DNA from 3 places in the Lysinibacillus sp. FSL W8-0992 genome. Region 1 is predicted to be linked to each of the others. Evidence: riboswitches for the same ligand, from Rfam matches in the RefSeq annotation. Region 1 holds a riboswitch; each other region holds the start of a gene.

Region 1 (7,003 bases):
CGTACCGCTTCTTGTGCTCGTGACACTTCTTCTGTCATACCAGTACTAACAATCGACTTCGCACTTACTAAATCTTGAATGAGCTCAACATACGTTTTATAACCGATAATAAATTCACTTTGTTGTAATGCCTCTACAGCACGTGTCGTAATATGCTTGAAATCTCCAGGTCCAAAGCCTACAACAAAAATCTTTCCTTTTTGCGCCATTTTTTACCCCTCTTTCACCTTGTCGATGCCTTTAATGGCTGTTGTTTGTGGGGTACGTTGCAACGTACCTTCTGTCAGTGTAAAAACATGCTCGCTGTGTAAAGAATCATGGTTTAAATCTTGTACAAGTGTTCTACCATGCTCAACTGTTGGTATACGATACCAATTTCCCTGTGGGTACGCGATCACAACACAAGCATCTTTACATCTGCCATTACAACGCGTTCTTGTCGTATGTATTTCCTTATCGAGTGCTAATTTCTCTATTTCGTCTCGTATTGCGAGCGTAATTTCCTCAGCTTCTTTTTTCATGCAACTACTACCATTACAAATAAAAAGATGGGTTTTCATGCCCTCTAAATTCCAAGTTGTCATTGCTTTTCTCCCCTCATTCTACTTTTAGGAAAAAGAAAAAACCTTTACTCGATATCGAAGAGTAAAGGTTTTATAGAAGCCAAAATAAAAACGAATATACACGTATCCGCTCTCGCTTCACTTCTCCCTCCGAAAAGTTTGCATATCATCAACTAAGCAGGTTTCCTGACTTAAGCTTCCTCTTACTTTCGCGCCTTCCCAAGTTTTCAGTGGCATTGCGATTTCATCAGCTATTACAGTAGCGGGGGCTGTATCGGATTTACACCGATTTCCCTATTATCTCGAAGTATATCGAGCACTTAATGATGGATTTATATTTAAATTTTGAAATGAAATGTTAATAAAACGAATATAAAACTGTTTCTATCATAGCCTATCATTTTTATACTTTTCAACATTTCTTTTTTATTTATTAGATTTTTAATAAAATTTCAACAAATATTTCATTAAAATTGATAGATTTTCTCTGACATTTATCTGAATTTTCTAGATTGTTATTTTATAAAAAATTTTTTACAAAAAAAAGGATAGCTTATGATTGGAAAAACATGTTACACTTCTTCGTGAAAACTCACAACTTCATCTTTTTTCGGTGCGAAGTGTATACATTTTGCTTAAAAGGGAAGCCGGTTCAAGTCCGGCGCGGTCCCGCCACTGTACTAGGGAATTTTATAGAAAATGTCACTGTCCATAGGACGGGAAGGCCTATAAAATGTTGAACTAAAGCCAGGAGACCTGCCGAGAAAATCGTGATCGTTTCAACCTACGAGGATAGGTGTGCGGCTTGGCAAATGACAGTTCTATTTGCTTTTTCAGCTATGCACTTTTTCCGAAACGGAGAAGTGCTTTTTTTATTGCGCACGCTACATTCGAAAATTACTGTTGAGGAGGAAAGGTTTTGAAATTTTCTTTTTGGAAACTTAGTTATTTCTTAGTGGCTCTTTTACTAGTACCAAAACGAGCGTTTGCCATGCATATCATGGAAGGATTTTTGCCGATTGAATGGGCGATTTTTTGGTGGGTTATTTCGATTCCATTTATTATTTTAGGATTACGTTCTATTCGAAAAACAATTGACGAAAATCCTGAAACGAAAATGATATTAGGCTTATCAGGTGCATTCGCATTCGTCTTATCGGCACTGAAAATTCCATCAGTAACAGGAAGTTGCTCACATCCTACTGGTGTTGGCCTTGGTACAGTTCTTTTCGGACCATTAGCCATGAGTGTGATTGGCACAATCGTTTTATTATTCCAATCATTACTTTTAGCGCATGGTGGTATTACCACTTTAGGTGCGAATGCTTTCTCTATGGCAATTGTAGGACCAATTATTGCGTATTATGTCTTTAAAGGTTCTCAAAAAATCGGTCTATCATTCTCTATTGCTGTCTTTTTTGCAGCGATGCTTGGGGACTTAGGTACATATGTTGTCACTTCAGTTCAATTAGCATTGGCTTTCCCTTCTGAAGTAGGAGGCTTTATGGCTTCATTCACAAAATTTGCAGGTATTTTTGCTTTAACACAAATCCCTCTAGCAATTAGTGAAGGAATTTTAACAGTTATCGTTATGAATTTCTTAAAAAAATACAATGTGAGCGAATTAAAGGCACTACGTGTTTTCTCAGCAAAGGAGGCACATTAGGATGAAGAAAAATTTACTGCTACTAGCTGTCGTTGTACTTTTAGCAATCATCCCTCTTTTCGTACAAAAAGGTGCAGAATTCGGTGGTGCAGACGGAGAAGCTGAAGCTGCAATCGGTGAAATTAATGCAGAATATGAACCATGGTTTGAGAGCTTATGGGAGCCACCAAGTGGTGAAATTGAAAGCTTATTATTCGTATTACAGGCTGCGATTGGTGCTGGCTTTATTGGCTATTTCGTAGGCTATATGCGCGGCAAGCATAAGGAAGGTTAAACGGATGTTACTCATTGATAAGTATGCTTATATGAATAAACTAGCGTCCGTTCATCCGTTAGAAAAAATGACGTTTTCCTTGGGGTTACTGCTATTGTCGCTTATCGTGAGAGATGAACTTATTTCACTCATTACATTTATTGTAATGAGTGCTTTTATCATTTTAGGCGCAAAAATCCCTTTCCAATACTATGCGAAATTACTGCTGTTACCAGGATTTTTTCTGCTATCCAGTTTACTATCTATTTTGATTTCAATTGCACCAAATTCAAGTAACCTCCCAGCACATTTCTGGGCATTTTCTCTTAGTAATTGGACCTTTTTCATCGGAAATGAAAGCATGATCACAGCACGGCAGCTATTGTTCTCTGTATTAGGCAGTATTAGCTGTTTATACTTTTTAATTTTAACGACATCGGTACAATCTATTTGTCACGTCTTACGTCAATGGCGTCTGCCTGCTTTATTTGTAGAATTAGTAGAGCTAACGTATCGATTTATTTTCATCTTTTTAAATAGCATGCAAAAAATTCATCTTGCTCAACAATCACGCCTTGGCTATCAATCACCTATGCAATGGCTACGGTCGATTTCCATGCTTATTGCAGCATTGTTTGCGGAAATGTTTCAACGTAGTCGTGAACTAAATAATGCGATGCAAGCACGTGGTGGCGAATCTGTTTATTGGCAAGACAATGTATGTTATAGCAAGAAAAACTGGTTTGGAATTGTTTTTATATTTTTATTCCTCGTAATATATGGAGGTTTTTTCTCATGACAGAGCTTTATTTTGATCTTAAACATTTATCATATGCCTATGCAGACGGTACCGAGGCACTTACAGATATTTCATTGCAAATTCCAAAGGGGAAAAAAATCGCCCTACTAGGTCATAATGGTGCTGGCAAATCAACACTATTTCAGCATCTAAATGGAATTTTAAAACCGACCGATGGCAGCATTACGTTTTGCAACGAAGCGCTTAGCTATTCTAGAAAAGCATTATCCGCATTACGTCAGCAGGTCGGCATCGTATTCCAAGATGCTGACAATCAACTTTTTTCAGGTACAGTAAAGCAAGATATCGCTTTCGGGCCATTAAATCTTGGCTGGTCTCATGAAAAAATCGAGGAAAAAATCGCCTGGGCAGTAGCACAAACAGAGGTTGAGTCATTACTTGATAAGCCCATACATTTTTTAAGCGTCGGACAGAAAAAACGTGTTGCCATGGCAGGTGTGCTGGCAATGGAACCTTCTGTATTACTATTAGATGAACCGACTGCTGGACTAGACAATTATTATGCTGCACAACTTTTACATTACTTAGCTAAATTAGAAAATGGGGAACGAACTTTTTTATTGGCAACCCATGATATCGCTTTGGCTTATGAATGGGCGGATCAAATAATTGTTATGGAGGCTGGGAAAGTCATTTACAATGGGGACCCGGTCGAATTGTTCTATCAAGAGAAGTTACTTGAACTAGCCCATCTTGAACGACCATGGGTTTTTGAAATAACCCTCGCCTTACAAAACAAAAAGTTATTTGACGTTGGCATGCCTATGCCTCGATCAAAAGAAGACTTACAAACACTTATCGAGCAGCTCTAAATTGTTTGGGTGCCAGGCACTCAAACAATTTTAAAACAATTGAAAAAAATTTATTGAGATATGAAACTTTTCTATTTTCCATCCGTTATAAATAGTGAAATGTCATATTTTACTGAAGGAGGAAAAACAATTGAAAAACTGGGTGATGAAATCAATCGCTGTCGTAGCATGTTCTGCACTAATGGTTCCTGCTGCTTCTGCCTTTGCTGAAGCACCACAGAACCCAGAATTGGTGACAAGTATGCTCGCTAGCAACAAAAGGCAAGCATTAAAGCAGTTCAACGATCAAACAGGAGGAAACGAATGGATTAGTGCCGATACTATTATCGTCAAACATTCGGGTCTTGCGAAGACCGTACATAGTAAAATTGGTTCAAAAGTAATTCGATCGATTCCTTCATTAGGTTACGAAGTAATCCAACTAAAAAAAGGCATAACATTAACAGAGGCTGTTTCGTATTATGCCAAGCAAAACGGAGTCAAAAGTGTATCTCCAAGCTACAAGTACCAGTCCTTTAATAATGCAGTCGATCCAAAGAAAAAGGATATGTATCATATAAATCTACTGCAAATTGATAAGGCTTTATCATTAGCAGGAAATCATGAGGTCAAAGTAGCAGTTATCGATTCTGGTGTAGATTATAAACATCCAGATTTGAAGTCTCAAGTGCTTCCACCTTATAATGCGGCAACGCCTGCCAATACCTCATTTTCTGATCCACACGGGACGCATGTAGCAGGCATTATTGCAGCTACTAAAGATAATGGGCTTGGTGGACATGGTATTTATCCATCAGCAAAGATTCTTCCAATAGATGTCTTTAACGGCAAACAAACTGCAAATGATTTCGTTATTGCACAAGGTATACTTTACGCTATTGAACAAAACGCTGACGTTATTAATATGAGTCTCGGTGGCTACGGAGAATCTCCACTAATGCAGGAAGCCGTTAAAAAAGCAATCGATAAAGGCATTACGATTGTAGCTGCTGCAGGTAATGATTCAACAGATCAATACTCCTTCCCCGCTTCTTTCGAAGGTGTCATTAGCGTTGGTTCTACAAATGAACGCAATAAACTATCAAGCTATTCCAACTATGGACCATCAGTGGACTTAGTTGCACCAGGAGAAGATATTTATAGTACCGTTTATGATCGAAAAAAGGGATCATCCTTCACAGCATTTAGCGGGACTTCTATGGCATCTCCTGTAGTTGCGGGTGTAGCAGCCCTACTAAAATCAAAATATCCCACTTTAAAGCCTCATGAAATAGAGGCAATACTCGAAATGACCGCAAAGGATTTAGGTGAAAGAGGCTACGACCTAACCTATGGACATGGCCTCGTCGACCCATTAAAAGCAATGCACTTCGATTTAAACAACCTACCAGAGCGCTATTCTGAAACAAAAGAAGAGCGTCTAACCAATGCCAAAGTGCTTAATAAAAATCGTCTGAATACCGAAAAAGGCGAATTCAAGCTACCAGATGAAAAGAAATGGTATAAAACTGAATTAGATGCAGGGGAATATATTCAACTATCATTAAAAGGTGCTAGCAACTATGACTATGCATTTGACTTATACTTCTACCCTACAGGTCAAAAAGATGAGTCTGAAACTATCAATGTCAATGATGTTCGCGCAGGAAAACAAGAAGGCTACCTTTATAAAGCAGAGCAAGCAGGAACGCTTCTTATTGGCGTTAAGGATCATAATGGTGGCTATAGCTTAAAAGGTGCATCAAACTATATTTTCACAGCGCAAACGACAAATGAATTACCGATCGATTCATTAGCAATGGATAGTGCACATAAAATTCAACAGTTCCCATTTAGTACGGCAGGAGAAAATTATACGTTACTCTCAGACGATCAACAAGGTGACCAAGATTACTTTACATTTTCAGTAACGCAACCATCAACATTGAAATTTGATTTATCTGGTCTACCTGGTGTTACAGCATCAATGGAAATCTATTTAAAAAGTGATTTGGATAACAACTCAACAGAACAAATAGATGAAGACGAATGGAATGAAAATGCACCCTACCCATTACAAGCATCTTCTAGCTCAGCAAAAGGTGAAAGTGTAAGTATCGTTTTCGATGCAATCCCTGATGAAGAGTATGTACTAAGTGTATCCAATGACAACAGTGGCGCAGTGTCAATCGATATGCTCTTTAATGGCGGTATTGATAACGAGGAAAAAGCGAACATGAATGAATCAATTATTCCTTACACGTTAAAAGGAGAAATTGTTCATCTTCCTGAAGATGAAGATGGACTTCCATTGGATGAGCCAATGCTTGAAGACGATGTACAAAATAGTGATGGCGCACCAGCTCCAAATAAAGCAAAAAAACGTGAACGAGGAAAAAATTTTTTAAATCTTCTTTCAGGTCCCGATTTTGAGGAAAATGGTTTAGATGCGGATCTCATTATGACGAATGCGATTCCTTTTAATATCGGTGAAGATCAAAAAGCATACTTCCAAACTGAATATGATGAAGATTATTTCGTATTTACTGCTCCAGAAGATGCGATTTATGGTTTCCAAATTAAAAAAGGAAATAATCAAGAGCCAACTGGCACTATATTTGAATATGATGAGGAAACAAATGAATTGCTTCCACTTTCTTCATTAGCGAATGATTCGGGGCTTATTGGTCTACTTTACGGAGTAACAATTGATGAAGACGATCCAAAAACAATTGCTCTGAAAAAAGATAAAACTTATGTTATCAAAATTGTTAATTTTGGTGGCCGTTCCATCGAACCATATTCACTTACATCAAGAAAAATGGCAGCTATACCTGAAGACAAAAACAATGAAATTAATACAGACATCACTGCTCAAACGATTGAACCAGGTATCGATTATCAAAATCA
Region 2 (7,003 bases), 320 kb from region 1:
TAGAGGGTCATCAAAAGTCCCATCTGCTTGCTGGATATCGTTCATCATACGACCGATAAAATCATTCGATGCTTTCAATTTAAAGCGATAATATGGTTCAAGCAATATATTTTCGGCTTGCTCCAGCCCTTGTCGAAGTGCACGGAAAGTTGCTTCGCGAAAATCGCCACCCTCTGTATGCTTGATATGAGCACGTCCTGTCAAAAGGGTGAAGCATACATCTGTCACTGGGGAGCCAGTTAAAACACCGTGATGCTCTCGTTCAAATAGATGTTTTTCAATTAGTCGTTGGTTTCCAACTGATAAATCATCAGCATGACAAGCGTTAACAAAAGTGTTACCAGTTCCACGAATATTAGGCTCCATTAACAGGTGTACCTCAGCATAATGCTTTAAAGGCTCAAAATGACCGTATCCTGTTACAGTTGTTACGATTGATTCCATATATAAGATTTTTGGCTCACCAAAAGTAACAGAAAGTGAAAAGCGATTTTTTAACACTTCAGTAAGTACTTCAAGTTGAATAACCCCCATAATATGTACATGGATTTCTTGGAATTTCTCATGCCAAACGACTCGCAACGATGGTTCCTCCGCTTCTAGTAAACGGAATACTTGTAAAACTTCTTTTATATGCTGTTGTCCATCATACTGTACTTTAGCTTGTAACGTAGGCACAAGCTCATATGGCTGAGGAGGTATTGTACTACCTAAAATATCACCGACTTTTGCTAGACTAAGCCCTTTAACCGCGAAAATTTCTCCTGCTTGCACTTCTTGTGTTGTGTCAAAACGGCTACCATTATATAAACGAATTTCAGTTATTTTTTCAGTCACATCACCAAATGTAAAGTCTTGGCGTGTATGTAAAGTTCCTTGCAATGCTTTGATAAACGTTAACCGTTGAGTTCCATCATGGCGGATTTTAAATACCTCACCTTGAAATGGTGCTTGATGGTCGAATCGAGTCTCCGTAAGTAGAGGGAGCTGTGATAAAAATTCTTTTATTCCAATATCCTTTAATGCCGCACCAGTAAAGCAAGGAAATGCTTGCTCTTGTTTAATCAACTTTTGCAACTGTAATAGGCATGTTTGTGCATCGAGAGTTTCTGTCAAATAGGCATCGAGTAGTTGTTCATCACGTTCAGCTAGCCATTCAGCAATGTGGCTCTGGACATAATCTGTACGCAATGGGTCTTCTATTAAAAGTACGTCCTTCGAACATTCCTTTCGAAGCTGCTTCATAACGGCATCTACATCAGCGCCTTCACGATCTATCTTATTAATAAAGAAGAAGGTTGGGACGTTGTATTGACGTAGCAATTGCCACACGGTTTCAGTATGTCCTTGTACACCCTCTACAGCGCTTACGATAATAATGGCGTAATCCATTACACGAATTGCGCGTTCCATCTCTGGTGAAAAGTCGACATGCCCAGGTGTATCAATTAGTGTGTATGTATCATCCCCAATTTGCATCCGTCCTTGTTCGGCAAAAATGGTAATACCACGAGCTTGTTCGATAGTATGATTATCTAAAAAAGTATCTTGGTGATCGACTCTTCCACGCGTTTGAATACTGTTCGTATGGAATAGTAGTTGTTCACAAAAGGTTGTCTTTCCTGCATCGACATGTGCGAGCACACCAATCGTTTTATACATAAAAAATCCTCATTTCTATTTTTCCTATATTCCTATTGTAACAGATAGTGCTAAAAAACATTTCGAGTAGAATAGTTCTCGTTTATGTTTGAATAGTAGTCAATTATTCATAATTATTAGTTATGGATTTTTTTGTGTGATTGAAAACAAAAATTACTTCTGCTAGGCTATTTTTATAACTTAATACTTCTATATATTGGTGCAAATGGTTTCTATCATTTGCTTAAAAGGGAAATCGGTGTAAATCCGATGCTGTCCCGCAACTGTAAATGGGGAGTTTATACAACACAGTCACTGTAGTTTAACTATGGGAAGACGTATAAACGTTGAACCTAAGCCAGGATACCTGCCAATATATATTATTTTACTTAACACCACGAGGATGGGAATAGTGATTGGTTGAATAACCATTGTTTTTTCACTATGCCGCCCTCTTGGAAACAAGAGGGTTTTTTGTGTCCATTTTGAAGTACAGTAGTTTAAGCAGGAACCGTAGCAAACAGCAATTCATGCTTTTACCAGGAAATGAAGCGTCAAGAAGTGCTCGTAATCAGTAGCAAAGAAGTCATTGATTTCTTACTATAAAGATGAAAAATTACAAACTAAAGGAGAAACAAACATGAACAAATGGAAAGGCATGTGGCTAGTTCTTGCGATGGCACTATTGAGCATTTTAGGCGCTTGTAGTGCAAAAGATGATTCAGAATCAGCTGCACAAAGTGAAAACATTGAACCAGCACAAGCAGAGGCAAAAGAAGTAACAATTGATAATAACGATACGACACAAGTTTATACAGAAGCTCCTAAAAAGGCGATTAGCTTAAATCAGCACGTTACAGAAATAATGCTAGCATTAGGTTTAGAAGATTCAATGGTTGGTACTGCTTATTTAGATGATAAAATTTATGAACCTTTACAAGCAGCTTACGATAAAGTACCAGTGATAGCGGAGCAGTATCCGACAAAAGAACAAGTAATTGATAGTGAAGCGGATTTTTTATACGCTGGGTGGAAAAGTGGCTTTAGCGAAAAGGGTGTTGGTACACCAGAAGAGTTAGAAGCACTTGGTATTCACACATATTTACATACTTCTTCAAGTATTACAAAACCAACGTTAGAGGATATATTTACGGATATCCGTAATATTGCAAAAATCTTCCGTGTTGAAGACCGCGGAGAGGCATTAATTGAACAGATGACAAAGGATGTTGATGCTGTTCGCGCAAAGTTACCACAAGGTGAAGAAGAATTACGTGTTCTAGTTTTCGATAGTGGGGACAAGGAAGTCTTTACAGCGGCACAAAACTTTATGGATGAACTTGTCACAGTTGCTGGTGGTAAAAACATTTTTGGCGATGTTGAATCGGGCTGGACAACGGTATCAAAAGAAGAAACAGTTGAACGTAACCCTGAAGTCATTGTCGTAATTGATTATGGTTCCCAAACAGCAGAAGACAAAATTAAATTCCTAAAAAGTGATCCGGCATTAAAAGAAACAGATGCTGTGAAAAATGAACGCTTTGTCATTTTACCACTTTCAGCAGCTTCTGAAGGGGTTCGTGCTGCAGAGGCTATTGAAATTTTAGCAAAAGGTTTTTATCCTGAAAACTTTTAAATAACAATCGAAAGAGCTAGCTACTTGCTAGCTCTTTTTCATAAGGAGAACAAACAATGAATGCCTTTCGTTCAAATACACCAGATCGAACATTTGAAAAACTAAATACAAATGGAAATTTTACACGCCTTGCAGTAAGTCCAGGTATTATCAATAAGCATTATACACCAGCTCAATTTCAAAAAATTGCTGAGGTTGTAGGTGAAAGCGGCGCAATTAAATACTCGGCTTCCTATAGTATCCTTTTGTCCGTCCCAACTATAAACGTGAAGGAAATTATCAATGAGCTTCAAGAAGCAGGCTTATATATAGCAAAGCAAGGTCCTATCGTTGCGATAAAAGCATGTGATTTTTGTGATGGAGATAAAATGGAGGCTGCCGAAATAACCGAACACCTATACGAAGCATTACATGAGGAAACTGTGCCTTCTAGACTACGGTTAAATATTAATGGCTGTGCATCGGCTTGCTATAATGCTGTATATGATGATATTGGGCTTGTTTATCAAAAGGATAGCTTCGATGTTTACTTAGGTGCCGTGCCGATGGGGGCTAATGCAAAGGCGGGTACACTATTTGCTAAAAGAGTTTCAGTACAAAAAATAGAAAGCTTTCTACAACAAATTATCAGGCATTATCAGAAACACGCTCGCCCAAATGAACCTTTCCATAAATTTTATCGTAGAACAAATAGCGCTGAATTTTGGCAAGCATTAAAGAAAGTGTGATTCTCCTTCATTGATTTCTGCCTTTGGAGTCGTGTCGTTTTAAACAACTAATTAAAAGTAAAGAGCTGGCTTGAGCTAGCTCTTTTTTAATGGAAACAATAGATGACTAGGTAGGGGTATAGATGTTAAAAATAATATCTTTAAAGAAGAAGTTTTAGCATGATACGCTAGGTGAAGTTGGGTTAAAATATTAAAAATTAGGGAATGATAAGGACGAAAAACTAAATGTAGGGGGGATGGAATGACCATCATAAACAATCATAACAGTACACAAGTTTATGTAAGCCGGAATTTATTGTCAGGGTTTCTATTTGGGATAGGCCTAGTAGCTTTTATAGATGAGACTATTTTTCATCAATTATTTCGCTGGCATCATTTTTATGATAAGTCTACAACGGATATTGGCTTAATTTCTGATGGGATATTCCATGCAATTAGTTGGTTTGCTACTATTGCAGGATTATTTTTACTTGCAGATATTCGTCGTAAAAGTGGGTTTTGGTTGAAGAGATGGGTTGGTGGCATGTTACTAGGTGCAGGAGGTTTCCAATTATATGATGGCATCATTCAACATAAGCTAATGCGAATACACCAGATTAGGTATGTAGAAAATGTTATCGTATACGATGTAATTTGGAATGTACTTGCTGCAATTATTCTCATAATCGGACTTTATCTTGCTGTTCGTACTAGCAATAAAAATCTTCAAGTAGAGGCTACCACTAATGAACGCTGACCATCACCAAATATTAGAGGGTGGTCCTAGTCAGGATGGTTTTGGAATCATTCATCCTCAACTAGTTTTTTTAATTTTGTTTATTACCATATTAATTTTGTATATTAGTGCTACTGTAATTACAAATCGTAATTATAAAACATGGCCATTTTATCGTATAGTAAGTTTTGTTTTTGGAATTTTATTGGCGATTAGTGCTGTTGTAGGTCCTTTAGCCAATCGTGCTTCTATAGATTTTACAGCACACATGTTTAGCCATTTACTTTTGGGTATGCTAGCACCGTTATTCATTGTACTTGCAGCGCCTATGACATTAATACTTAGAACTTTAAGCACCCCATTAGCTCGGGGGCTTTCAAGAATTTTAAGAAGTTGGCTAGCACGTATACTTATTCATCCACTAGTCACTAGCTTTCTAAATATAGGTGGACTTTGGATATTGTACACTACTAACCTATATACATTAATGCACGACAATAGTCTAATACATGTAATTTTCCATTTACATGTATTCATTGCAGGCTATTTGTTTACTGTTTCTATCATTTATTTTGATCCTGTATATCATAGGAAATCCTTTATTTACAGAGCAATAGTTTTAATTATTGCATTAGCAGGACATGGAATATTATCGAAGTATATTTATGCTCATCCTCCTAAAGGTGTTCCGATAGAACAAGCAGAAATCGGAAGTATGGTTATGTACTATGGTGGAGATATAATTGATGCCATAATAATTTTTACACTTTGCTTGCAATGGTATAAGGCAGCAAGACCACGAGACCGTGAACTGCAAACAACTAAGGGAACATTAAAAATTAATTAAAGAAAGAGTGACACATATAGAGTCACGCTCAGACTGTAAACAAACTATTTTTGGCGAGGTCAGATGCTAAAAAATAGTTTGTTTCTTGCTTTATAGCGAATTTTTCCAACAACATTTATACATCGTGTTTTCTATGCTACAATTTCCTATAAGTGTGGAAGGAAGGTGTTTTATGAAAATATCCGTTTATGTTGCAAGCGCATTTAGCAAGGATCATAAAGGTGGAAATAAAGCAGGAGTAGTATTTATGGAGAATACATTGACCACTACTCAAAAAATGGCAATAGCCAAACAACTGGGCTATGCGGAAACTGCATTTATAGCAGAATCTGAAATTGCGGATTATAAAATTGAGTATTTTACACCAAAAGAAGAAGTTGATTTATGTGGTCATGCCACAATTGGCTCTTTCGCGATTCTGATGCATTTAAATAAACTTTTCAAGAATCGCTATACGATTGAAACAAACAGCGGTGTTCTTGCTATAACTATAAAAGATGACATGATATTTATGGAACAAAACAAACCGATATTCTATGATGTTGTATCTCCAAACGAGTTCATCGACTGTTTTGACATTCAAGCTATAGACAATAAATACCCAATTCAAATTGTCTCCACGGGCTTAAAAGATATTTTAATTCCTATAAAAAGCGAAACACAATTACATGCACTGCAACCTAATTTTGAAAAAATTAAAGAAATTAGCAAGTATTATAATGTTGTCGGGATGCATCTGTTTACTTTTAATGACAATCGAATTATATGCAGAAATTTTGCTCCACTATACGACATCAATGAAGAAGCAGCGACTGGAACTTCCAACGGTGCATTAGCTTGCTACCTTTATGAACATCACTACTTGCAAAAAGAAGTCTATGTATTTGAACAAGGTTATGTTTTACACTCGCCTTCAGAAATATTAGTTAAATTAGAAACCAATAGCAAGAATGATATAGAAAAAGTTTATGTTGGCGGCAAAGGCTATTACTGTGAAACTAAGTGTTTAAATGTAGAAAATATTGAGTGAAAAAATAACGAATAAAAAGGTTGAGAAAATAATTTCTCAACCTCAGTCTGTAGACAAAGTATCTGATTATTCGATACTTTGTCTTTTTCTTGGTAAAACGGAGGAGATATTGATAAGTATGTTGATGTCTATTTTATCTATGAATTAGTAGTGTATAGTCACTCTTTTTAGCTTAGCTTTTGAATAAAACAACTTTTAAGTTATTGAATTCAAGATGGTCACGCGGTACGCGAAAATCCTTTGGTAAACCGTATTCCTTTTTTATATTAGTATATATTAACTGACTAATAACCTTACGCAAAAAATCGGTTATTATATTGCGAATTTTCAGTTCGTTTAATAAAATAAAAATATAAACGACGGGTTAAATACTATCATAATGGTTCATTACCATAACTTAGGGTTG
Region 3 (7,003 bases), 530 kb from region 1:
GTTTCTTGTGCGACAAATTCAGCATATGCTTCATCTGAAAGCTGTTTTTTACGCCATGCATTACGTGTGCGCTTCACTTCATCAGATTGAGGGAAGCTACCAATCGTAGTCGTTGGAAATAGTGGTAGCTGCAGTGAACGTTGTTGTATAATCTGACGCGCATTAAAATCATTTTGACGTTCAAAATCCTCTGTCGACACCGTTTGTATTTCTTGTTGAACAGCCTGATTATTTCGTACGGGGTGTTTTTTTAATGCTTCAATTGCCTTCATGCTCTCAGAGATAGTATGATTGGACGTATGATTTTTTTCTTTTAAATACTTAGCCACCTCTGATATTTCTGCTAATTTTTCATCAGCAAATGCAAGCGCATTTTTTAAGACAGGCTCTAATTTTGTTTCAAGTGCGGTCGAAATTGGCACATGCTGTAAGCTACATGACGATTGAACCCACAGCTCTTGTGCACTAGTCAGCTGTTCAATTGCCCTAACTGTTGTACTTACCTCTGCTAAATTTGCCCTCCAAATATCTCGTCCATTAACAATTCCTACCGCCAATACTTTATCATGTGGAAAGCCAAATTGACGTAGCGCCTCCATATTTTTCGTATAGCCATGAACAAAATCTAAGCCAAATCCTTGTACAGGGAGTTCAATTAGTGTGTTATAAGCTGATAACGATTCAAAATAGGTTTGTAACATAATATTAGCCTCTGGTACAGCGGCTGCTAATTGTGTATATATTTCTTGCACAAGTTTTACCTCTGCCTCATCTAATGATGTGACTAATGCAGGCTCCTCTAATTGAATCCAGTCAGCACCGGCTGTTACTAGCTCTTGAATAATCTGCGCATACAGTGGTAGTAGTGCTAAAATAAACGCAACTTGTGTTACTTTATCGTAACCTTTTGTTAGCTTGCAAAATGTATATGGCCCAATTAGCGTTGGCTTTGCAGTAATGCCATATACTTCTTTAACCTCAAGGAAATCTGCAAGTATTTTATTGTCTGTTAGTTGCAGAGCTTGACCTTCATATTCAGGGACAATGTAATGATAATTTGTATTAAACCATTTTGTCATTTCACTCGCAACAGCTTCTTTATTTCCACGTGCTACCGCGTAATACGTTTGTAAGTCAATCTTTCCACCTTGCCAGCCGAAACGCTTTGGCACTAAGCCAAACATCATCGCTGTATCAAGCATTCTGTCATACAGTGTGAAATCCCCAACTGTGACAATATCTATACCGCTATGAAGCTGCTTGTCGATACGTGCAAGACGAATTTCTTTAATTTTTTGTAAGAAATCTTCTTCTGTAAGTTCATTTCTCCAAAATGCCTCTAATGCCTTTTTCCATTCACGGTCTTCCCCTATGTATGGGTAGCCTATTACAGTCGTTGTATACGTCATATTCCTTCTCTCCTCTGGTTTAAAATAAAAAAAACCATCTTCCTTTTTAGGAAAATGGTAGTTATTGTCTATCTAAATTAGCTATGACGAGGCGATACGATAATATATTAATTATCGTATATATTCGTTAGTCGCACAGTGCCGATTCGGTCACATCTCACCACCTATTTCCACGTAGGTTATTTGGTGTGTACTAGACATTGGCAGGTCTCCTGGCTTCTCATCAACACGCCTCACAGCCTTCCCAGTTCCCAAGTGGCATATGTGATTTGCTCCGATTTACAGTTGCGGGACAGCGTCGGATTTACACCGACTTCCCTTTTAAGCCAAACTTTCATTTGGCACCAACTCTTACACAATATTCAATTATGTTTCCTACTATAACATATATTTTTCTGAAAAGTATAACTTTTGTGAAGATATAGTAGTTTTTCTGTACAAAGTTACACTTTGAGTAATTTTCAAATGGACTAATTGACGACATAATAATAAAACAATCTACTAATCAGAAAAGGTATTTTAAGTAATTTGTAAAAATATATAGTTATATGAAGAATGAGTGAGGAGGATTACTATGATTGTCGGATTACATCACGTACAATTAACGATTCCAAAAGGTACCGAGGAGCAAGGGAAAGTTTTTTATTGCCATGTGTTAGGGCTCAAAGAAATAGAGAAACCACAATCTCTTAAAGGGCGTGGTGGATTTTGGCTACAAGTTGGTCATCACGAAGTACATGTTGGCACAGAAGACGGCTTTGATCGACTAACAACGAAAGCGCATATTGCCTATCAAGTAGAGGATGTAGCATATTGGAAAAAAGTATTAACAGAGCATCATATCGAAATCCTTGATTCTGTTCCAATTCCTAATTATGAGCGCTTTGAATTTAGAGACCCTTTTGGTAATCGAGTAGAAATTATTCAGCCGATTTAAATTTTCAAAAAGCAGCCTTCAATGGCAGCTTTTTTATTTACAGTTTAAAGTGTTGAACCTCTTTGTTTAAATTCTCTGCCATCGAAAAAAATTCCTATACCTACGTGCTTTTATAAGTACTCTTCGACTCATAAAGTTATTTTTATATCATTCTTTACCCTTATTTTATTTCTCTATTAGCACATTGCCTAGCATTGTTTCTATGAGTAACAATGCATAGTTGCTAGCGTTTTTTGTATGCACTATTTATCAAACTGAAACATTTGTAATGAAACTGTAAATTCAAGCGGTAAAGCCTTATATATCAAGGTTTTTACATAAAGTGCGGCTCCCTGTGGAAACATTTACCTCACAGAACCCCTACTTTTTCATGCTACGATTATTGCAACAGCAAGCAAACAGATATGAATTTACTGCTCGCTTACAGGAGGTAAAAACAGCATGAAAAAACAATTTTTAAAAACTACACTAGCATTATCGATTGGATTTAGCTCATTCGGAATCGTTCAAGCATCCATTGAACCAATCAAAGTTGAGGCTGCAACGACAAATGCACAACATAATGACAAAGCTGTCGCAGCAAAGGCTGAACAACTTATTCAAACAGGAAAAAGTTTAATTGGTAAGGCTACATATAGTAATTCAGTTTACAAGTCTACATATCCTTACAAGTTTTCTTGTGCTTCATTTATTATGTATATTTTTGAACAGAATGGAGTAGATATTGGGACTTATAATGAAAATTATATGATCCAGCAAGGGACATTTGTTCCTAAAAGCCAATTGCAAAAAGGCGACTTAGTATTCTTTAAAAGTAAAAAAACGGGCACAGACCCCGATCATGTAGGTATGTACATTGGAAATAACAAAATTATTCATATGGCTGATTCCAAGCAAAATATCGTCATTTCGGATATGAGTAGTAAGCCTTATTATACTGACAACTACGTATCTGCACGAAGAGTATTACCAACATTACTATCGGCTAACCCTGCGACGAAAGGCGATACAGTTGTTGAAAATGCATTTACTTATAAAAATAAAGTAACAATAAGCTCATTAAATAAAGAACAAAGCTTACAATTTACAGCCCCTGGTTTCGTTGAATATGTTTATCGTAAGAGCGGTGTAAAACTTGGCGCAACAACTCTAAAAGAACAAATGGCTAAAGGAACTACGGTATCACGTGCCAATTTAAAAAAGGGCGACTTAGTGTTCTTTAATAGTGTAAAAGGGTCAAAAAACCCTTCCCTTGTAGGTATCTATGCTGGAGATCAGCGTATCATCGTTCCAACTTCAAGTGGTGTTACTACTAGAGTACTCTTTGTTGATTACTATAAAGAGCATTATTTAACAGCAAAACGCGTATTTTAAGATAATCAGCTGCTATTTGACAGCACGACGTATTATCTTCACTCTATAAAAATAATAAAACATAGCATACAAGCAGTGTAATTACCACGCTTTGTATGCTATGTTTTTGATATAATAAGCGGAACCTTACAACATAAGGATTCTTTCGCATAAGTAACTACTTATGAGTAGTCGCTAGTACGGCCTTACAAAAGGCTATTTTTCCTTTAATTGATTAGCAAATTCAATCATGGATCGACTAGACATAGGGCCCTTTATTAATACAATAGTATCTTTATCAAGTTTTGGTTTAAGTATTTCTAGTACACCTGTGACATCTTTAAATATATGAACTTCCGCAGTTGTTCCATCTTTTTTTGCTTGAGCTGCTATATCTTCAGCTCTTTTTCCAATCGTAATAAGCATTTGAACATCTCTCTGTGCCACCATAGAACCAATCTCACGATGATACTTTTCTTCGAAAAGACCCAATCGCTTTATATCACCTAATATAAGGATTATTTTTTTATCTTTTCCTATCGTATCTAAAACCTTTAAAGCAGCTTCAACCGATGTTGGGTTATTCGTCCATGTATCATCTATAATGGTACTTTCACCGAGACCAGTTGAAAATTCCAGGTGCCTTGCCATCGGTTTAAATGTTTTTAAACGCGAGATTGCAGTTTGGATAGACACTCCCATCTCCTTTATAGCTGCGATAGCCGCTAGCGCATTATACACTTGATGTTCTCCGTAACCAGGTACAAAGATAGTATACTTTTCATTAGATACTTGCAGGATAAATTTCATGCCGTTGTTCGTAAATTCAATGTTAGAAGCTTTGTAATCTGCATGTTGCTGAACGCCAATAGTAATAATTTTCCCTTTAAACTTATGCAAAGGTACTTTTTTTGTATTTTCATCATCACCATTGATGATTAACGTGCCATCCTCCGACAACCCTTCTAAAATTTCAGACTTTGCTTTTATATAGCCCTCAAGATTTTTACACCCATCTAAATGATGCACACCAATATTGGTAATAATTCCAATTGTCGGTTTGTAGATCATACATTGATGTTTAATGTTACCTGTATTCCCCAGACCTAGCTCAAATACAGCTGCTTTCGTTGTTTTATCGATGCCCGTTAAATACGGTAAAGATTGGCGAGGCTCATTTTTGCTACTAACTGATGCCTGCACATTCCAATCTTTACTTGCAATATGTTTAATCATTTCTTTTGTTGTTGTTTTTCCACATGTTCCGGTTAATGCGACAACTGGTATATCAAAAAGGCCTCTATAGTATTCAATAAACTTCCAGTATGCCTGCAAAGTACTTTTTACTTGAATAACGGTTGTATTCTCGAATGCGTTTTTAAGTTCACTTAAAGGTTTATCTGAAATGACGAGGGATGGCCCCTTATGGTCGATTTCCTTCCAATTAATTGACTCACTTTTATTAATGAACATTAGTGTATTTTTCTGTGTCAAATCATGGCGGTTATAATAAATAGCATGTTTGACAAACCAGTGCTCAGAACCGCTTACTAAAACCCCTTGTAGTAACTTTCTAATCACAGTCACACTTATATTTTGCACGTTAACTCCGTCCCCCCTCTCATTATAGTATGAAAATTGATAGCTAGAAGTTTGGGTAAAGGAGCGTATCCTTCACTATTTCTAGCAACGACTATTATTTGTTGATTTACTTTATCTTTTATTCAGAGCGCTCCTTTCTAGTAGATTACTATACAATATTATTAAATGATCTCATGTGACACAGTATTTATCCTGTTGCCATTGCATCCATCATTACCTTGTATCTCTAAATGATTTTTTTATTTTTAAATCTGCTGCCAAATCGGAAATTTGTTTACTATACATATCTCCCTTTATCAGGACAATTGTATTTTCATCTACTATTTCATGTAATAACTTATAGACGAGTGTACTATTTTTAAAAGTATAAACAGGGTCACTAAATCCTAGTTTCACTGCATGATCAGCCATAATACGGGCGTGCTCTCCTATTGTAATAAGCACATCTACACCAATACGATTGATTAACTCTCCTGCTTGCTCATGGATGACATAACCCCACGATCCTAAATCGGTAATCGTTCCAATAACGGCTATCTTTTTCCTGCCATCTCCTATTGAATTTAAGACTTTTAAAGCTGCTTCTAATGAAGTCGTTGTTAAACTCCAAGTATCGTCTATTAACAGTGAATTATTAATGCTTTCAAAAAGTTGTAGCTGCTTTTTCATTTTCTTGAATGACGCTAATTGTTTAATTGCTAGCGAAATCGGTACATTTAATTCATTAATAGCAGCAATTGCGGCTAATGCATTATATACTTGATGCTCTCCAAATCCAGGGACGAAAACGTCATATTTTTTCATATTGTGATGCATTGTAAACTGCATGCCATTTTCAACATACCGAATGTGGCTTGCTTTAAAATCACATGATGCATGCTGCCCGATTTTAATAATATCTCCCTTGAATTTCGACAAATCGATTTTTTTTATATTCGCATCTTCCGCATTGAGAATTAATGACCCTGCTGGATTCACAATTTCAGCCATTTCACCTTTTGCCTGTATATAACCATCTAACGTTTTACAATAGTTTAAATGGTGGGCTCCAATATTGGTAATAATGCCGATAGTCGGCTTGAAATACTTCCCTGCGTTCCTTACATCCCCAGGTGATCCAACCGCTGTTTCAAAAACTGCAACTTCTGTTTCATCATCGATGCTAAGTAAATATTGCAAAGAAGCTGTTCTAGAATTACTGCTTAAAGTAGTTGCAGCAACTTCTTTTTCGGCAGAAAGAATATGCTTAATCATCTCCTTCGTTGTTGTTTTTCCAGAGGTACCGGTAATTGCAATAACAGGGATTTCAAATTGACTACGATAATAATGTACAAACTTCCAGTAGGCCTCATCTGCATTCTCTACTTGAATGATGATTACTTTTTGAGGAATTTCATGCTGACTATACAAACGATCTGTTACAAGTACTAGTGGGGATAGTGACTCTAGACTTTTCCAGTTGATAATGCGTTTGTTTGTAAAAAGTGCAGTATACGGTTTTTTAACTTGTTTTAGTCGATATGCGCCATACTGGATCAGCACCTCATCCGACCCTTGCAATAATTTACCTGCAGTAATCGCTGTTAAATTCTTCACCGATAGAGGCTTCATATCAATTCACACTCCTTTCATTTCTATTATATGAATGGACACAAAAGTTGCTTGGATGTAAACATGATACATAACTAGAAGAAAACTATTT

The links. A riboswitch is a leader RNA that binds a small molecule or an ion and turns the genes downstream of it on or off. The one in region 1 is predicted to bind cobalamin.
Region 2: linked by a shared signal. The riboswitch ahead of NSQ74_RS15220 (ABC transporter substrate-binding protein) and the one ahead of NSQ74_RS13435 (energy-coupling factor ABC transporter permease) in region 1 are both predicted to bind cobalamin.
Region 3: linked by a shared signal. The riboswitch ahead of metE (5-methyltetrahydropteroyltriglutamate--homocysteine S-methyltransferase) and the one ahead of NSQ74_RS13435 (energy-coupling factor ABC transporter permease) in region 1 are both predicted to bind cobalamin.

What each region holds. Positions count from the first base shown of each region.
Region 1 covers NZ_JBBOZQ010000001.1:2,691,755-2,698,757, reverse strand. Annotated here, with positions in the region: gene cobJ (precorrin-3B C(17)-methyltransferase) at 1-209, opposite strand, end outside; gene NSQ74_RS13440 ((2Fe-2S) ferredoxin domain-containing protein) at 213-584, opposite strand; cobalamin riboswitch at 723-902, opposite strand; cobalamin riboswitch at 1,158-1,341, shown strand; gene NSQ74_RS13435 (energy-coupling factor ABC transporter permease) at 1,483-2,229, shown strand; gene NSQ74_RS13430 (energy-coupling factor ABC transporter substrate-binding protein) at 2,231-2,503, shown strand; gene cbiQ (cobalt ECF transporter T component CbiQ) at 2,508-3,281, shown strand; gene NSQ74_RS13420 (energy-coupling factor ABC transporter ATP-binding protein) at 3,278-4,114, shown strand; gene NSQ74_RS13415 (S8 family peptidase) at 4,245-7,003, shown strand, end outside.
Region 2 covers NZ_JBBOZQ010000001.1:3,010,045-3,017,047, forward strand. Annotated here, with positions in the region: gene NSQ74_RS15215 (translation factor GTPase family protein) at 1-1,662, opposite strand, end outside; cobalamin riboswitch at 1,843-2,030, shown strand; gene NSQ74_RS15220 (ABC transporter substrate-binding protein) at 2,282-3,277, shown strand; gene NSQ74_RS15225 (precorrin-3B methylase) at 3,334-4,005, shown strand; gene NSQ74_RS15230 (DUF2243 domain-containing protein) at 4,247-4,741, shown strand; gene NSQ74_RS15235 (cytochrome c oxidase assembly protein) at 4,731-5,567, shown strand; gene NSQ74_RS15240 (PhzF family phenazine biosynthesis protein) at 5,740-6,597, shown strand.
Region 3 covers NZ_JBBOZQ010000001.1:3,223,918-3,230,920, forward strand. Annotated here, with positions in the region: gene metE (5-methyltetrahydropteroyltriglutamate--homocysteine S-methyltransferase) at 1-1,409, opposite strand, end outside; cobalamin riboswitch at 1,595-1,773, opposite strand; gene NSQ74_RS16255 (VOC family protein) at 1,984-2,346, shown strand; gene NSQ74_RS16260 (C40 family peptidase) at 2,788-3,720, shown strand; gene NSQ74_RS16265 (UDP-N-acetylmuramoyl-tripeptide--D-alanyl-D-alanine ligase) at 3,916-5,301, opposite strand; gene NSQ74_RS16270 (Mur ligase family protein) at 5,515-6,912, opposite strand.